Regions from separate parts of the Bacillus sp. MUM 13 genome, predicted to be linked through region 4. Evidence: riboswitches for the same ligand, from Rfam matches in the RefSeq annotation. Region 4 holds a riboswitch; each other region holds the start of a gene.

Region 1 (3,771 bases), on a different contig from region 4:
TAGAGTGGCTGTCATTGACGATCACCTCGCTTGCTCCTTCTTCAAAAGCAGCAGAAACTACACTATTTGCTTCATCCGTCATAATGAGCCGGCTTCGTTCATAATTGTGCTGAGAAGAGTCAACATGAGTATGGTCAGCTAGACCAGTGATTCCCTCCATATCGACAGACACATATAACTTCATCCCCAAATCCACTCCCCTTTTAAAATGTTATAATTTTCTTAAAATTATAAATTATAATACTATTTCTTGCAAACTAAATCTGGCTCTATTAATAGCATTAGCCTGCAGAAAAAGCTGCTAGCATGGTGTTTTTTCTTTCTGATAAAAAATTTTCAATTCCTGTCTTCGTTACTTTATTATCTCGAAATAAAAATTAGTATTGTTTACAAACCGTTTCGAACCAACAAAACCTATAAGATAAACTGGATTGATCTCTCTTCTGCATGATTCAAAAGGCTGTTTTTGTAAACATTGCTGCTATGAAACATGGTGGCTGATTTCCGCTCCAGGATGCTCGCTCTAATCAACCTGACTTGTCAAAGGGAACACGCTCTTTTCTAAATGCTCTTTTTTTAAAGATTGTTGTTTTTTAATTTGTTATGTGAGACGAGCAAAAAAAAGGAGCTGCCTTCCGGAGAAGGTGCTCCTTTTTTCAATTCTTTCTTTCATTTTGTTTTTTAATGATAGGAAAACGCTTTTTCTCCGTGGTATCAATCTGTGTAATTTCTCCATCATGAACCGTAATCAAGATGGAGCCGAATTCCAATTCTTTAAGACTTGAAAGAATATATTTTATTTTTGATTCATCCATTTTCACGGCTCCCCCTTATGTATATACACACTTCCCAATCATTAGCCCATCACTTGCAGATCCCCTGGGCAAAAATAAATCAGTTTTGTTCCAGTTACACTTAACCTGCTTTTTCGTCAGAATTCCTTCACCTTTTTGCATTTGCAAAAACCATGACTGAGCTTTACAGAGAAAAAAATAAACCCCTTCATATTTAAAGAAGAGGTTTATGCCTTAATAAGGTCTCTTCTTATCTCCCAGACTCACGCCTGCTGGAGTTGGCACAGTATTCTCCATGAATCTGCTGCCGAGGCTTCAAAGGGCCAGTCCCTCCACCTCTCTGGATAAGCTTTCAATGCAATATATTCAATTATCATCTTAATATTTACAATACTTATCAAAAAACTTGGTTTTTTGGATATTTACAGAATAAATCCGCGGCTGATTTTTGTCAATTTAAATTCACGGAAAAATCAAGTTTTTTAAACATTATTAATATTTTACAATCATGATTGTAAAATTCATATTACACATTTATTCCCGCCTTCCTTAGAAATAAAGCAAATTTCCTTTAATTACCCATCGATTCTTTAGTGGTTTATCTGTTTATCACTTTACCAAACTAAAATATTATTATATACTACTAAAGTAATAAAACATGTACTTATCTTTTTCCTTATTCACATATAAATGAACTCAGCAGAAAGGTCGATTATTATGCAAAATAAAAAATGGGGAATGTGGGTATTGGCTACATTCGTTATTGGAAATATGGTTGGCGGCGGTGTTTTTATGCTGCCCTCGAATCTGGCACAGCATTCAAGTTCCTTGGGATCTTCAATAGCCTGGGGCATTACAGGAATTGGCGTATTTTTAATTGCTTTAGTTTTTGGGAATCTGGCAATCAGAAAACCTGAACTAAAGGCAGGGCCCCAAAGCTATGCACAAGCTATGTTTTCATCTTCCCCCAGAGCCGGAAGGGCAGCGGGGTACAGTATGGCATGGGGATATTGGGCGGCAAACTGGGCGGCCACTGCTTCTGTCATTATATCCTTCGCAGGTTATCTATCTGCATTCTTTCCAATTATGCAAAGCACTAAGCCGCTCTTTTACCTGGGATCATCTACTATAGAACTGGGTAAGTTCATCACCTTTATGGTTTGCACAGTCATGTTATGGGGCATTCAAGCCATTTTGGCAAAAAACTTTAATAGCGCCGGCACAATGAATCTTACTACAACTATTGCCAAGGTGCTCGGCTTTGCGCTTTTCATTATCGTGACAGTTTTCATTTTTGATGCAGCCAACCTTGGAAACGGCAAGGCATTCATTGATGCAAAAGGCAATGTTCTCTCTCTGGGAAGCCAAGTGAATCATGCAGCCATCTCAACGCTCTGGGCATTCATCGGCATAGAATCAGCCGTTATGCTGTCAAACAGGGCCAAATCACAGCATGATGTTAAAAAAGCAACCATTATTGGCCTGATCGTCTCTTTAGTTATATATGTAGGCATTACACTTCTCACGATGGGAGCATTGCCTCATGACCAATTAAGCCACTCAGAAAAGCCGTTAGTTGATGCACTAGAGGCAGCAATGGGACATCCGGGAGCTACCGTAATGGCAATCCTTGCACTTATTTCCCTTCTAGGTTCAACGATTGGCTGGATCGTTGTCAGCTCAGAGGTTCCCTATCAGGCTGCCAAGGATAAATTATTTCCTGCTTTTTTTGCCAAAACAAATAAAAACGGAAGTCCAATCCGTTCTTTGACTTTAACCAATGTCATGACACAGGTTTTCTTGTTCACTACCATTTCCAGCACAATAGGAATAGCCTATAATTTTGTTATAGTCGTGGCTACACTAGCCTATTTGATCCCGTATCTGGTTTCTGCCATTTACCAGCTAAAACTTGTGATTACTGGCGAAACATACGAAACCATTAAAGGTTCACGCAAGCTTGATGGATTGATTACGGTCCTTGCCCTCATTTATTCTCTATGGGTAATAAAATCAGGCACCGCCAATTTAGAAACATTTCGTTTAGGCATCGGGCTGTTTGTTTTCGGACTTATTCTCTACCCGATCTTAATGAGAAAACCAAAAACGAAATTGAATTAGCACTGTCATCCATTACAAAAATGCTCTGGTCTTTCATGCCAGGGCAATTTTTTATGGCATAAACTCACACTGTGCCGTTTTGTTTGACGTTTTACTTAAAACCTTCTTTTATCTAACTCAACGTATCTTCCCTGTTTTTTAGCAAAAAAAAAGGAATCTCCTCTTCATAAGGAGATTCATTTTCTATATATCATTCGGTAATGTAGGCAATTATGCCTTCATTATCATCGAGGACGAGTTCAATACCGGCATACGGGTTTCGATGCAGCTCCTGGTCAAGCCATAGACGAAGGGCTTCGATTAAGTTTACGGTAATGAGCACCTGCTTTCTTCCGCCTGTATAAACTTCAGCAGAAAAGCCATAATCATCGTCAAACATGAGCTCTACTTCCACTTCTTCAGGTGCAATCCCCTTTTTATCTGCAATATAAAGACAGACTGCATTAATGATATCCTGTTCTTCAGCTTTTATCTTCTCCATGAATCTCTGTCCTCTGGACGGCGATTTCTTCTGAAAAGGCTAAAGATTTTGCTGATGATCATAATAATGATCAGTATGGCTATTACATTGACTAATAGGCCGAAAATGGCTCCAAAGCCACCCAAATGCCCGAGCAAGCCTCCAAACAGCATGCCTGCCAGACCGCCAAACAGCATGCCTCTCATAAAGCCGCCTTTGCGGAAGGAATTGCTTTTGCTTGGTGAATTGTACGATCTATTATTTCTCTGATAATTTGAACGGTTATTATTCTGGAAATTTGAGCGATTGCTGTTAAAGGATCGCTTGCCGGATTTATACGATTTGGCACTCGCTGTATTAGTATGATTGTGGTCAACAAATACAGAAGCACCTGCC
Region 2 (3,771 bases), on a different contig from region 4:
AACTCCCTTTCCGCTGCCGGCCAGGCGGTGTATGAGCTGAAAAATATCCTTCTTTGCTCCTATATCCACACCCTTGGCTGGCTCATCAAACAGATAAATTTCTGCTTGTCCGGACATCCACTTTCCGATAGCTACCTTTTGCTGATTTCCGCCGCTTAAGTTCATTACGGGAGTTTGGCTGCTATGCGTTTTTATTCCAAGTGTATCAATCATTTCTTCTGTATATTTTTGTTCCGCCTTTTTCTTTAAAAATGAATAGCTGGAGAATCTCCTCAGATGAGGAAAAGTGATATTGGCCTGGACAGATTCCCCGATAAACAGCCCCTCTTTCCGCCTTTCTTCCGGTACAAGGGCAAAGCCAGCCTTAATTGCCTGAGAGGGATGCTTAAATCTAAAATGTTCCCCGTGTACAACGACCTCCCCGCTCTTCCAGGGACTCAGGCCAAACAGAGCTTTGGCCAGTTCTGTCTTCCCTGCTCCGACAAGACCCACTACACCGACAACTTCTCCTTTTGAAACAGAGAAAGAAATATCTCTAAGCATCTCATCATCGTCCAAATGCCTGACCTCAAGCAGCACATCTCCTATTTTGCTCCCGGGTCTTAATAGCTCCATGCTCAGCTGGCTGCCAAGCATCTTGTCTACCACTTGCTGCTGGGTGATTTCCGGGGAAAGGAACGTTCCTACTGCTTCTCCATCCCTCATTACCGTAATGCGGTCACAAATTTCAAAAACCTCCGGGAGCCTGTGAGAGATAAAAATGCTTGCTACCCCCCTCTTTTTCAGCTTCTGGATAATTTCAAATAAATGCCGTGTTTCTTCAAGCGAAAGAGGGGCTGTCGGCTCATCAAAAATAATGATTTTTGCCTCCCTGACAAGGGCACGTGCTATCAGGACCATTTGTTTTTCTGCCAGGGTGAGAGCAGACGCCGGCTTATCAGGTGAAATCCCCCCTGCATGAAGCTGAATCAAAGCGTCATGTGCCTGTTTGAGCATCTTTTTCCTTGATACAAACCATTTTCTTTCCGCGGCAAATGAATCCAGCAAAATATTTTCAGCAACTGACAATTGCGGAACAATGGCTGTATCCACCTCCTGGTACACGCAATGAATTCCACAGTCTTTGGCTTCCTTAGGAGAGCGGAAGCTGACGGTTCTGCCGTCCAATACAATTTCACCGTTGTCCTCAGTGAACACCCCTGAAAGAATTTTAATCAGTGTGCTTTTACCGGCACCATTTGCTCCGAGCAGCGCATGCACTTCTCCTGCTCTCAGCTCTAATTTTGCCTTATTCAAGGCCTTCACTTGGCCGAATGATTTCGAAATGCTTTTCATCTCCAGCAATTTAGCACTCAATTTATGCTCCCCCTTCCATAAGCCTGGGGCTGGGCTTTACAATTCATTACTTCCCATTTTCCAGGTCTTTGAGTTTTTCTGTGTATCCCTGCTCGCTGTGTCCCCAGCCTTTCACATATTTATTGAGCTCTGCTGTCGTAATTTGTTCTGCCGGCAATTCTTCCTTGGTGACGAACACCGGATTTAACTTTACTTTATCAGGCGCGGATCCGGAGCTGAGTTTTTGATAAGCATAACGAACCTGAATTCTTCCGATATCCTTTGGATCAACTGCAGCTGAAGCCACCCATGGGCTGTTTTTATCCTGGATCATTTGAAGATCCTCATCGCTCATGTCGATTCCATAAACTTTGATATCCGTTCTGCCCGCCTGTTTAATGGCCCGCACCGCCCCTTTGGCAAATTCATCCCAAGAAGCCCATACTGCTGTGATTTGGCCTTTTTTAGGATACTGTTTTAAAATAGCTTCCATTTGCGATTGGGTGTCAAGAGCCGTATTTTGAGTAGCTGCCCCAAAAGCAGAAACCTCTTTGATTCCTGTATTTTTGGCTAAAAAGTCTTTATAGGCAATTTGCCTTCTTTCCATCGGTGCAAATCCCGCAACCCAAATTTTCACGATATTGGCTTTGCCTCCCGAATCCTTTGCCAGTTTTTCAAGCGTAGCCTCTGCCATCTGCTGATCCCCTTGCTCAAGAACTGTTACACCCGGTACACTGACTTCAGCATCGAATGCGATAACGGGAATTTTTTTATCAATGGCCTTTTTCACGCCGGCTGTTAGTGCTTCTTTTGTGCCATGGTCAATTAAAATGGCATCAAAGCCCTGATTAATCGCTGCATCAACATTAGAGGACATTTTTGCAAGGTCTCCATCAGAGGTGAATACTGTAACCTTCCCCCCAAATTTTGCAGCCTGTTCCTTCACACCATCGATATATTGTGCAGAGAATGTACCAAGATTCTGCTGCATAATAAGTGCCACTTTCTTATTTGCAAGCGGATTTTTATCACTTGCTTTTGAATCAGCAGCTGTTTGCTTCCCTACATGCGGCTGGCAGCCTGCCAGCAGCATTAAAATAAAAATTAAGGCCATTGATGATTTCCATATATTTTTCTTCATTGATTTCTCTCCCTCGTTATATTTGAGTTTTTCTGACTCCTGGAATTTCTCTTTTAGCCGAATACCCTCCTGTTTTCCATTTTTAAAGGCTCTTTTTTTAGATTGTTGTTTCTTAATGAGTTCTGTGAGACGAAAGCATAACTGCTTCCGGAAACTGCGCACCTGAAAACGGAAGTCTGGCAGCAAGATTAAACAAAGCAAAAAAATAAAAGCCCCTTTCTGTAAAAGAAAGAGGCTTGAAGAATACAAAAATAGATCTTCTAACCTCTTATCTCTCAGAAAGAATAATCTTTCTGCTGGAATTAGCACCGTGCCCTCTGGTATAAATACCGGCGCATTTTATCACGCGCCCCGTCTCACAACGGAATTACAGTCGGTTGCTGGGCATCATCGGGCCAAATCCCTCCGCCTACTCTGGATAAGAGTTTTAAAGCAAAACATTATTCAATTTTTTTCCTGTGGTGAATATACCATCATCTGATTCTTATTGCAACAGTTTTTAGAAAAATCTTTATTGTCGATAAATTAAAATCAAACTTCTATATATCATTCATATAAAGCAATTAATTCATCAACAAGGGAGCCAACATAGGATACTGCCTGTTTGATGCACTCCGGCTTCGACATATCTACTCCAGCATGCTTCAGAAGTTCCAGCGGTTTTTTTGTTCCGCCTGCGCGCAGGACTTCCAGCCACCTGTCAACAGCCGGCTGGCCCTCTTCCTGGATCATTTGGGCAGCTGCTGTGGATGCGGTCAATCCTGCAGAGTAGGTATACGGATATAAACCCATATAATAATGCGGCTGGCGCATCCAGGTTAAGCTTGCATCTTCATCTATTTCTACAGCATCTCCCCAAAAGCCGGCAAGAACGTTTCCTTTTATTTCAGACAAGGTTTTTGCAGTTAGGGGATGGCCATTTTCAGCATGCATGTATACTCTTCGCTGATATTCCCCCTCGAGCAAATGTGTCACAAAATTATGGTAATAGGTTCCAAGCAGCTGCAGGATGATCCAGCGCCTCATCTGCTTATCTTCCGTATTAGCAAGGAGATGCTTCGCCAAAAGAAGCTCATTTAGTGTGGACGGGGCTTCAACGAAATAGGTTGATGGCCTTGTATTGAATAGCCGCTGATTTTTGTTAGCCAGGTAAAAATGTCCGGCATGTCCCAGCTCATGTGCTAATACAAATGCGCCGCGCATAGTATCCTGCCAGGTAATTAAAATATATGGATGAACTCCATACGGGCTTGAACAGAAAGCCCCCGTTCCTTTTCCGACATTGTCTGTACGGT
Region 3 (3,771 bases), on a different contig from region 4:
TTTTATCTTCCTTTCGTGAGTGTGTTGTTTTCTTGGAATCATTATATATCGGGATTTTATAAAGTAGCATAAAAAGTTCATCATTTCCTCGATAAGGCACATATGCCTGCGTGGACTGAGACACGACACGCTTGAGATTACTTTCCAAATGGCAACTGACTATTACGAGGTTCCGTTAGAAACTATATTTAAAAAAGGAAGGTTCTAAAAAAAGGTCCCATATAAAATAGGATACATCGCTTACTATCTCGAAAAAATCTTGACACATATCCAGATAAACTGTATGAATATAAATATTCAGAATAATGATTTATCATTTTTGCGAGAGGATAGTCTTCACTTTCTGATCTAGTTTCTATGCAGTTATCAAAAATCGAGAAAACGAGAAATTACTATGAAAGACTATTCTATAAATAGAATACGAGGAGAAGTTCAGATGAAAAAATCCGTGCGTAAAATTGGAATTATTGGGGTAGGAAATGTCGGAAGTGCCGCGGCCTTCTCGGTGGTTCATCAAGGAATTTGTGAAGAGTTAACCCTTGTCGATATTAAAGAAGAGAAAGCGGTTGGTGGGCAATCGATTTTGCTGATAGTGTAGGCTTTATGTCGTCGCGTACGAAAGTGACATCTGGAAGACTGCTAGATTTAAAGGACCACGATGTCATCCTTATTAGCGTTGCGGGTGAGCCCTTAAAACCTTGGGAAACACGATTAGATTTATTAAAAGGTACCTCAGCAATTATAAAGGAAGTTATTCCTCCGTTGAAAGATGCTGGATTTGAGGGGATTTATGTCGTTGCAACGAATCCATGCGATATCATTACCTATTTAACTTGGAAACTATCTGGTTTACCGCGTAACCAAATCATTGGGACAGGGACGGCACTAGATAGTAGTCGTTTTAGAAAGATTCTCTCTGAATATCTGCATGTAGATCCTCGTAGTATTACAGGATACACACTTGGGGAGCATGGTGAGTCTCAATTTGGCGCTTGGTCACATGTAACAGTTGGCGGCAAACCCATTCACGAATATATTAAAGAAAATAAAAACGAGATCGAACCTTTTGATTTTGATGAAGTCATTGAACATACGAAACGTGAAGGCTGGAATATTTTCAACCGGAAAGGAAAAACAGAATATGGTATAGGGAACGCACTTGCCTTTATTGCCAAGTCAATTCTAAATGACGCCTATACAATATGCCCCGTGTCGGTTGTATTAGATGGCGAATATTGAGGAAAAAGGACTTGCGATTGGTGTTCCAGCAGTACTTTGCCGTACAGGTCTGAAACAGGTGATTGAACTTAAATTAGATGAAAAAGAACTTGTGCTGTTCAACCACTCTGCTCATGTGATAAAAGAAAATATTGCTTCTTTGGAACTTTAATATTTAAATCGATTTGTATCATGAGTGGCTTTAGGAACACTGTCTGCATTTCTTCTCTATCTGATTTAAAAATTTAGTCTGTAGATTATGGATATAACCATCTATTCATACTTTTTAGAAAATTTATTCTAAAAATAATATTGACGCAATTCGACAAACACATGTATAGTATACATACTGAAATAAATCGAATATTATCTTATCTAGAGTGGTGGAGGGAAAGGCCCGATGAAACCCGGCAACCAAGTCTTTTAAAGGCTCAGGTGCTAATTCCTACAAAACGGAAATTAGTTTTGTAAGATAAGAGAAGTTGTGTGCATTCAAACCGCTTCTCTTTAGAGAAGCGGTTTTTTGGTGCTGTATGATATTACATAACAACTAGATAAGAGATAGGGAGTATTTCAGACCAGATTCCAAGTAAACAACTAAGAAAAGGAGAGTTTAAAATGAAAAAATCAGCAAAATTATTATCTATTAGTCTAGCTATCATTTTATCATTGGCTTTAACGGCATGTGGCGGGACAAGTTCAAAAGAATTAAGTACAAAGAAAATTACAGTGGGTGTCACCGGTGGACCACATCAACAAATCATGGAGCAAGTTGCTAAATTAGCAGAAAAAGACGGTCTAAAGATTGATATTAAAGTGTTTAACGATTACAATACACCGAATGCTGCACTTAGCGAAGGAAGTCTCGATGCCAATAGCATGCAAACATTACCTTTCTTAAAGGGCCAAATTAAAGACAAAGGCTATAAAATTACAGATGTCTTCAAAACAGTTGCCTTTCCGATGGGGATCTATTCTAAGAGTATAAAAGATATTAAGGATCTTAAAAAAGGGGATTCAATTGCCGTTCCCAATGATCCAGCCAACGAGTTACGTGCATTGCAATTATTTGAAGCTGCTGGAGTCATTAAGTTGAAAGACGGCGTTGAACAAAGCGCAACGAAAAAAGATGTGGTTGAAAATAAATTGAACTTACAAATAAAAGAACTTAATGCAGAATCACTTCCAGCTCAACTTGGTGAAGTGACTGCCGCAGCTATAAATACAAACTTTGCAATGGGTGCAGGTCTAACCATTAATAAAGATGCGATTTACCACGAACCTATTGAAAACAATCCTTACCCGAACTATTTTGTCGTACGTACTGAAAATAAAGATGATGCAGTCATAAAAACGATTGAAAAATACTATCACTCAGATGCTATTAAAAAATATATTGCCCAAAAATTTGGTGGTTCAGTTGTGCCTGCTTGGTAAGGAGGAGCCCATATATGATCAGCCTGCAGCATGTATCGAAAACGTTTGAAGTCGGAAATAAGAAAGTTGAAGCATTAAAAGATGTTTCGATCGAGATTAAAAAAGGGGAAATTTTCGGTGTAATCGGATTTAGTGGTGCCGGAAAGAGTACATTAATCCGCTGTGTGAACGTACTTGAAAGACCCACCAGCGGAAAGGTTTTAATTGATGGCACGGACATCTTAACTTTGAAGAAAAAAGACCTTCAAAAAGTTCGTCAAAAAATAGGGATGATTTTTCAAAGTTATAATCTCTTAAAGACGGCTAACGTTTATCAAAATATTGCGATTCCCCTTCGTTTAGAAGGTGTCCCGGCGCATGAAATTGAACAGCGTGTAAATAAGTATTTAAAAATTGTCGGTCTAGAAGATAAGGCCCAAGCATTTCCTAATCAATTATCTGGAGGTCAAAGGCAACGTGTGGCAATCGCACGTGCCTTAGCCCATGAGCCAGAAGTTCTTCTTAGTGATGAAGCAACCAGTGCCCTGGATCCAACGACCACAGAACAAATCTTGGAACTATTATTGAAAATCAATAAAGAACTGGGCATTACCATTTTTCTCATCACCCATGAATTAGAGGTTATTCAACGAATTTGTGACCGTGTTGCTGTAATGGAAGCGGGAGAAGTGGTGGAACAAGGTAAGGTCGTCGATATCTTTACGAAGCCCCAACATCCAAGAACAAAAAGCTTCGTAAGGAATAAATCGATTTACCATGTCCCTGAACATGCCAAACTGGAAATGGGTAAAACAGGAAAATTAGTTGCCCTTACTTTTCTAGGTGAATCATCAAAAGATCCCTTCTTAGCAACCATTACTAAAAAATTCAATATCCTACCGAGTATTATCGCTGGCGGAATTGATGAATTAAAGGATCAATCAGTTGGCAACCTTCTGGTCCATCTTAAAGGTGAACCAGAAGAAAACGAAAAGGCAATTGCCTACTTAAGAGATCAGCATATCATCGTAGAAGAGGTGAATAATAGATGAGTTCATTTCTTAACGAATGGGGCGACACGATTTGGCAGGCGGTTCTGGACACTCTTAAAATGACTTCCATTTCTCTCGTCATTGC
Region 4 (3,771 bases):
TAGTCAGTGTGATCAATAAAGGAACTAGGCTCGAAGTAAAAGTGCCATTAATTTCTTCAGGAGGTGAAGATATTGATTAAAGTATTGCTTGTAGATGATCATGAAATGGTAAGAATAGGGGTATCTTCTTATTTATCTATGCAGGCTGATATAGAAGTGATCGGCGAGGCAGATGATGGCGGTGCAGCAGTAAGGCTGGCACTTGAACTGCGCCCGGATATTATATTAATGGATCTGGTCATGAAAGAAATGGACGGGATTGAGGCAACCAGACTGATAATCGATAAATGGCCGGAAGCAAAAGTCATTATCGTCACAAGTTTTCTGGATGATGAAAAGGTATACCCGGCTCTTGAAGCAGGAGCTTCCAGCTATATGCTGAAAACCTCAAGGGCAAGTGATATAGCAGAGGCAGTGCGTTCTACATTCCATGGCCATTCCGTGCTGGAACCGGAAGTGACAGGCAAGATGATGAAAAAAATGAGAACACCAGCTGTGCGGCTTCTCCATGAACAGCTCACAAACAGGGAAATGGAAATTTTGCTGCTGATCGCACAGGGGAAAACCAATCAGGAAATCGCAGACGAACTATATATTGCCCTGAAAACAGCAAAGGTGCATGTCAGCAATATTTTGAGCAAACTGGAAGTGCAGGATCGCACACAGGCCGTCATTTATGCATTCAAGCATGCACTGGTGAAATAACAGGGAAAACTGGAGACTCTTTATTAAAAGCGCTCTTTTAAATAGGCTCTTTCCGTAAACTTTGCTGCTATGGAACAAGGGGTTGATTTCCGCTCCAGGGTGCTTCGCTTTCCGCGGGGCGTGTGCTGAGCCTCCCAGGCGTCGTCTGCGGGGTCTCACCTGTCACGCTGATCCCGCAGGAGTCTCCGCACCTTCCGCTCCAATCAACCTGCTTTAACAATGGATTTTCCTCGCAGAACTATTTAAGTAACAACAATCTTTAAGAAAAGAGCATTTACATAAAATGAAGATTTTTTAAGCGGAAATATATGACCCGCTATAGCAGGATGAGAACGAAACAGGCTTTGACAAAAATGGGGGATAGGATATGGAAGACAACACTTATTATACGGGCATCCTTCACATAGGCTCTCTTTTAAACCATGCGGGAATACCCTATGAATTTACCGGGGCTTCAGCACTTTTGCTGCAGGGGGTCATTCTGGAGGACGAAGATAAAATAACCGTAAGCGTACAATGGGATCTGCTTCAGCAGGCATATAGCCTTTTTGAAACCTTCAAGCCTTCTCAACTCGTGAAAACCCCGGAAAAGGCAGAGTTTCATCTTAAGATCAACCAAATAGAAGCGGTAATAAGCTTCTTTTACAATACCACTGTTAAAACAGATCCATACCGGATAGCCATTCCGCATGGCGGCGAAGAGATCTGGTGCCGTTCACTTTACAGCCATTTATACGATAAAGAAATGAATAGATTCAGCAGCAGCATCCATGCCCATCTATTGAAGCAGCAGCAGGGATTCACCGAGCATAATGAGCAGGCCTGGAACCAGAATAATTATCTGGCGCTTATTAACAGGTACGGGCGCCCGGAAGACATGGCAGAAAAGATCAGGCAGAACCCTGCTTGGAGGCTGCATCCCTTCTATAAGTATTTAGGTGATCTTAATGGAAAGAAAGTAGCCCATTTGATGGGGTCAAATGGAGTGAAAGCAGCAGCACTGGCATTACTGGGTGCAGAGGTTACGGTGGCTGATTTTTCAAAAGAAAATAAAGCATTCGCAGAAGAACTGGCAGCTTCTTGCGGAGTCGATATAAACTATATCGTTTCAGATGTTCTTTCGCTGCCTCAAGCAGAGCTTGGCGGAAAATATGACCTTGTTTTAATGGAGCTTGGCGTTCTGCATTATGTAATCGACCTTCAGCCGTTAGCAGAGGTTATCAGGGGCTTGCTGAAGAAGGGCGGAAGATTTGTCCTTCACGAGTTTCATCCTATTTCAACGAAGCTGATTTCATCTTCAGGAAAAAAACATAAAGTAACCGGCAATTATTTTGATTCACAGATAGAAAATAATAGAGTGGCATTTACCAAGCATATGCCCGAGCAAGAGCAGGAAAGCCTGTCAAATGTGGTCCAAAGAAAATGGTCCATAGGCGAGCTGATTACGGCAATTGGCCAATCAGGACTTGTAATTAAGGTGCTGGAGGAGGAGCCGAATCATAAAATCCACGATATCGGGCTTCCAAAAACCTACACACTTGTCTGTGAAAAAACATATTAATGTATTATTGAAAATTATCTAACAATAAAGTTGACGGATAACCAAGGTTCGTAGTAGGATTAATTTATGTAAAAATTGAATAGTACTTATCGAGAGAGGTGGAGGGACTGGCCCTTTGAAGCCCGGCAGCCGCTGACACAGTCAGAATGGTGCCAATTCCAGCAGAGTCATGCACTCTGGCAGATAAGCAGGGGATAAATCGAAACTTCTTCTTATCGGGGGAAGTTTTTTTGTGTGTTTTTTTATTCAAGATGAAGGCAGAATTGAATGGAAAAGGAGATAGAGAGATGAAATTTGGATTTTGGCTTCCCATCTTTGGCGGATGGCTTCGAAATGTAGATGATGAAAACATGCCGCCAACCTTTGAATATGCCAAGACTGTCATCCAGGCTGCAGAACAGTGGGGATATGATACGACATTGATTGCTGAACTTTACTTGAATGATATAAAAGGGCCTGAACAAGATTCGCTTGAGGCCTGGACTACAGCAGCAGGGCTTGCTGCTGTGACCGAAAAAATCGAAATTATGACCGCTGTCAGGCCTGGATTCCATAATCCGGCTGTTACAGCAAAAATGGCGGCGAATATCGACCAGATAAGCAATGGCCGATTCACGCTGAATATTGTTTCAGCCTGGTGGGAGGAAGAGGCTCGCCAGTATGGAGGGATCTTTACGGCCCATGATGAACGATATGACCGCACGGAAGAATTCATTGATGTTATTCAGGGCTTATGGAAAGAAGATGTCTTTTCCTATAAGGGAAAGTACTATGATATCAAAGATGCCCATTTAAGCCCAAAACCGGTGCAGCGGCCTAATCCAATCCTATATGCCGGCGGTGAAAGTGAACGCGGCAAACAGGTGATAACGGGAAAATGTGACGCATATGTGATGCATGGCGGAACAGTTGAAGAAATCAGGGGTAAAATTCAAGGAATGAAGGAAAGACGGGCAGAATCAGGAAAACAGCCTTTCTCATCTTTTGGATTGGCCGCCTATGTAATCTGCAGGGACAGTGAAGAAGAAGCACAGGAAGAACTTAAGAGAATTACGGATGTTAAAGAATCCAGTGCATATGCCGGATATAATGATTTCGTTAATAAGTCGCAGCTTGAGCAGCAGGTCAAGCTTTATGATTATTCGGTCTCCAACAGGGGATTGCGCCCGAACCTTATTGGGACTCCAGAACAGATTGCAGAGCGTATCATTAAATTTGAAGAAGCGGGAGTAGATTTGCTTTTGCTTCAGTTTTCACCGCAGCTGGAAGAAATGGAGCGCTTCGCGAAACAGGTAAAACCGCTTGTGGAGAAAAAACGCCAAAAAACAAAAGCCTGACGGTCAAGTTTTGAAGCTTATAACAGGAGGCTATAATAATGAGCAAAATTTACATCATTCACGAAAACAGCGAATGGACAGAGCATCTGACAAACAGATTGAATGAACTGAACCTGCCTTATGAAGAGTGGCATCTTGACCATGGACTGGTGGACTTATCCCAGGAGC

What was found. A riboswitch is a leader RNA that binds a small molecule or an ion and turns the genes downstream of it on or off. The one in region 4 is predicted to bind S-adenosylmethionine.
Region 1: it holds a riboswitch for S-adenosylmethionine, as region 4 does, so the genes downstream of both, BIV59_RS05020 (YezD family protein) here and BIV59_RS08280 (LLM class flavin-dependent oxidoreductase) in region 4, are expected to answer to the same signal.
Region 2: it holds a riboswitch for S-adenosylmethionine, as region 4 does, so the genes downstream of both, BIV59_RS05790 (sugar ABC transporter substrate-binding protein) here and BIV59_RS08280 (LLM class flavin-dependent oxidoreductase) in region 4, are expected to answer to the same signal.
Region 3: it holds a riboswitch for S-adenosylmethionine, as region 4 does, so the genes downstream of both, BIV59_RS10535 (MetQ/NlpA family ABC transporter substrate-binding protein) here and BIV59_RS08280 (LLM class flavin-dependent oxidoreductase) in region 4, are expected to answer to the same signal.

Annotation. Positions count from the first base shown of each region.
Region 1 is NZ_MLYQ01000014.1:31,564-35,334, forward strand. Features, by position in the region: gene BIV59_RS05015 (M55 family metallopeptidase) at 1-184, opposite strand, end outside; gene BIV59_RS05020 (YezD family protein) at 657-815, opposite strand; SAM riboswitch class I at 1,042-1,145, opposite strand; gene BIV59_RS05025 (amino acid permease) at 1,512-2,915, shown strand; gene BIV59_RS05030 (YxcD family protein) at 3,106-3,396, opposite strand; gene BIV59_RS05035 (hypothetical protein) at 3,384-3,771, opposite strand, start outside.
Region 2 is NZ_MLYQ01000017.1:33,401-37,171, forward strand. Features, by position in the region: gene BIV59_RS05785 (sugar ABC transporter ATP-binding protein) at 1-1,356, opposite strand, end outside; gene BIV59_RS05790 (sugar ABC transporter substrate-binding protein) at 1,403-2,476, opposite strand; SAM riboswitch class I at 2,742-2,901, opposite strand; gene pepF (oligoendopeptidase F) at 3,023-3,771, opposite strand, start outside.
Region 3 is NZ_MLYQ01000034.1:18,492-22,262, reverse strand. Features, by position in the region: partial or broken gene BIV59_RS24325 (hypothetical protein) at 1-19, shown strand, start outside; partial or broken gene BIV59_RS10540 (L-lactate dehydrogenase) at 437-1,390, shown strand; SAM riboswitch class I at 1,587-1,697, shown strand; gene BIV59_RS10535 (MetQ/NlpA family ABC transporter substrate-binding protein) at 1,837-2,655, shown strand; gene BIV59_RS10530 (methionine ABC transporter ATP-binding protein) at 2,670-3,686, shown strand; gene BIV59_RS10525 (methionine ABC transporter permease) at 3,683-3,771, shown strand, end outside.
Region 4 is NZ_MLYQ01000027.1:20,596-24,366, forward strand. Features, by position in the region: gene BIV59_RS08265 (sensor histidine kinase) at 1-80, shown strand, start outside; gene BIV59_RS08270 (response regulator) at 73-705, shown strand; gene BIV59_RS08275 (class I SAM-dependent methyltransferase) at 1,073-2,266, shown strand; SAM riboswitch class I at 2,350-2,456, shown strand; gene BIV59_RS08280 (LLM class flavin-dependent oxidoreductase) at 2,554-3,603, shown strand; gene BIV59_RS08285 (ATP-grasp domain-containing protein) at 3,642-3,771, shown strand, end outside.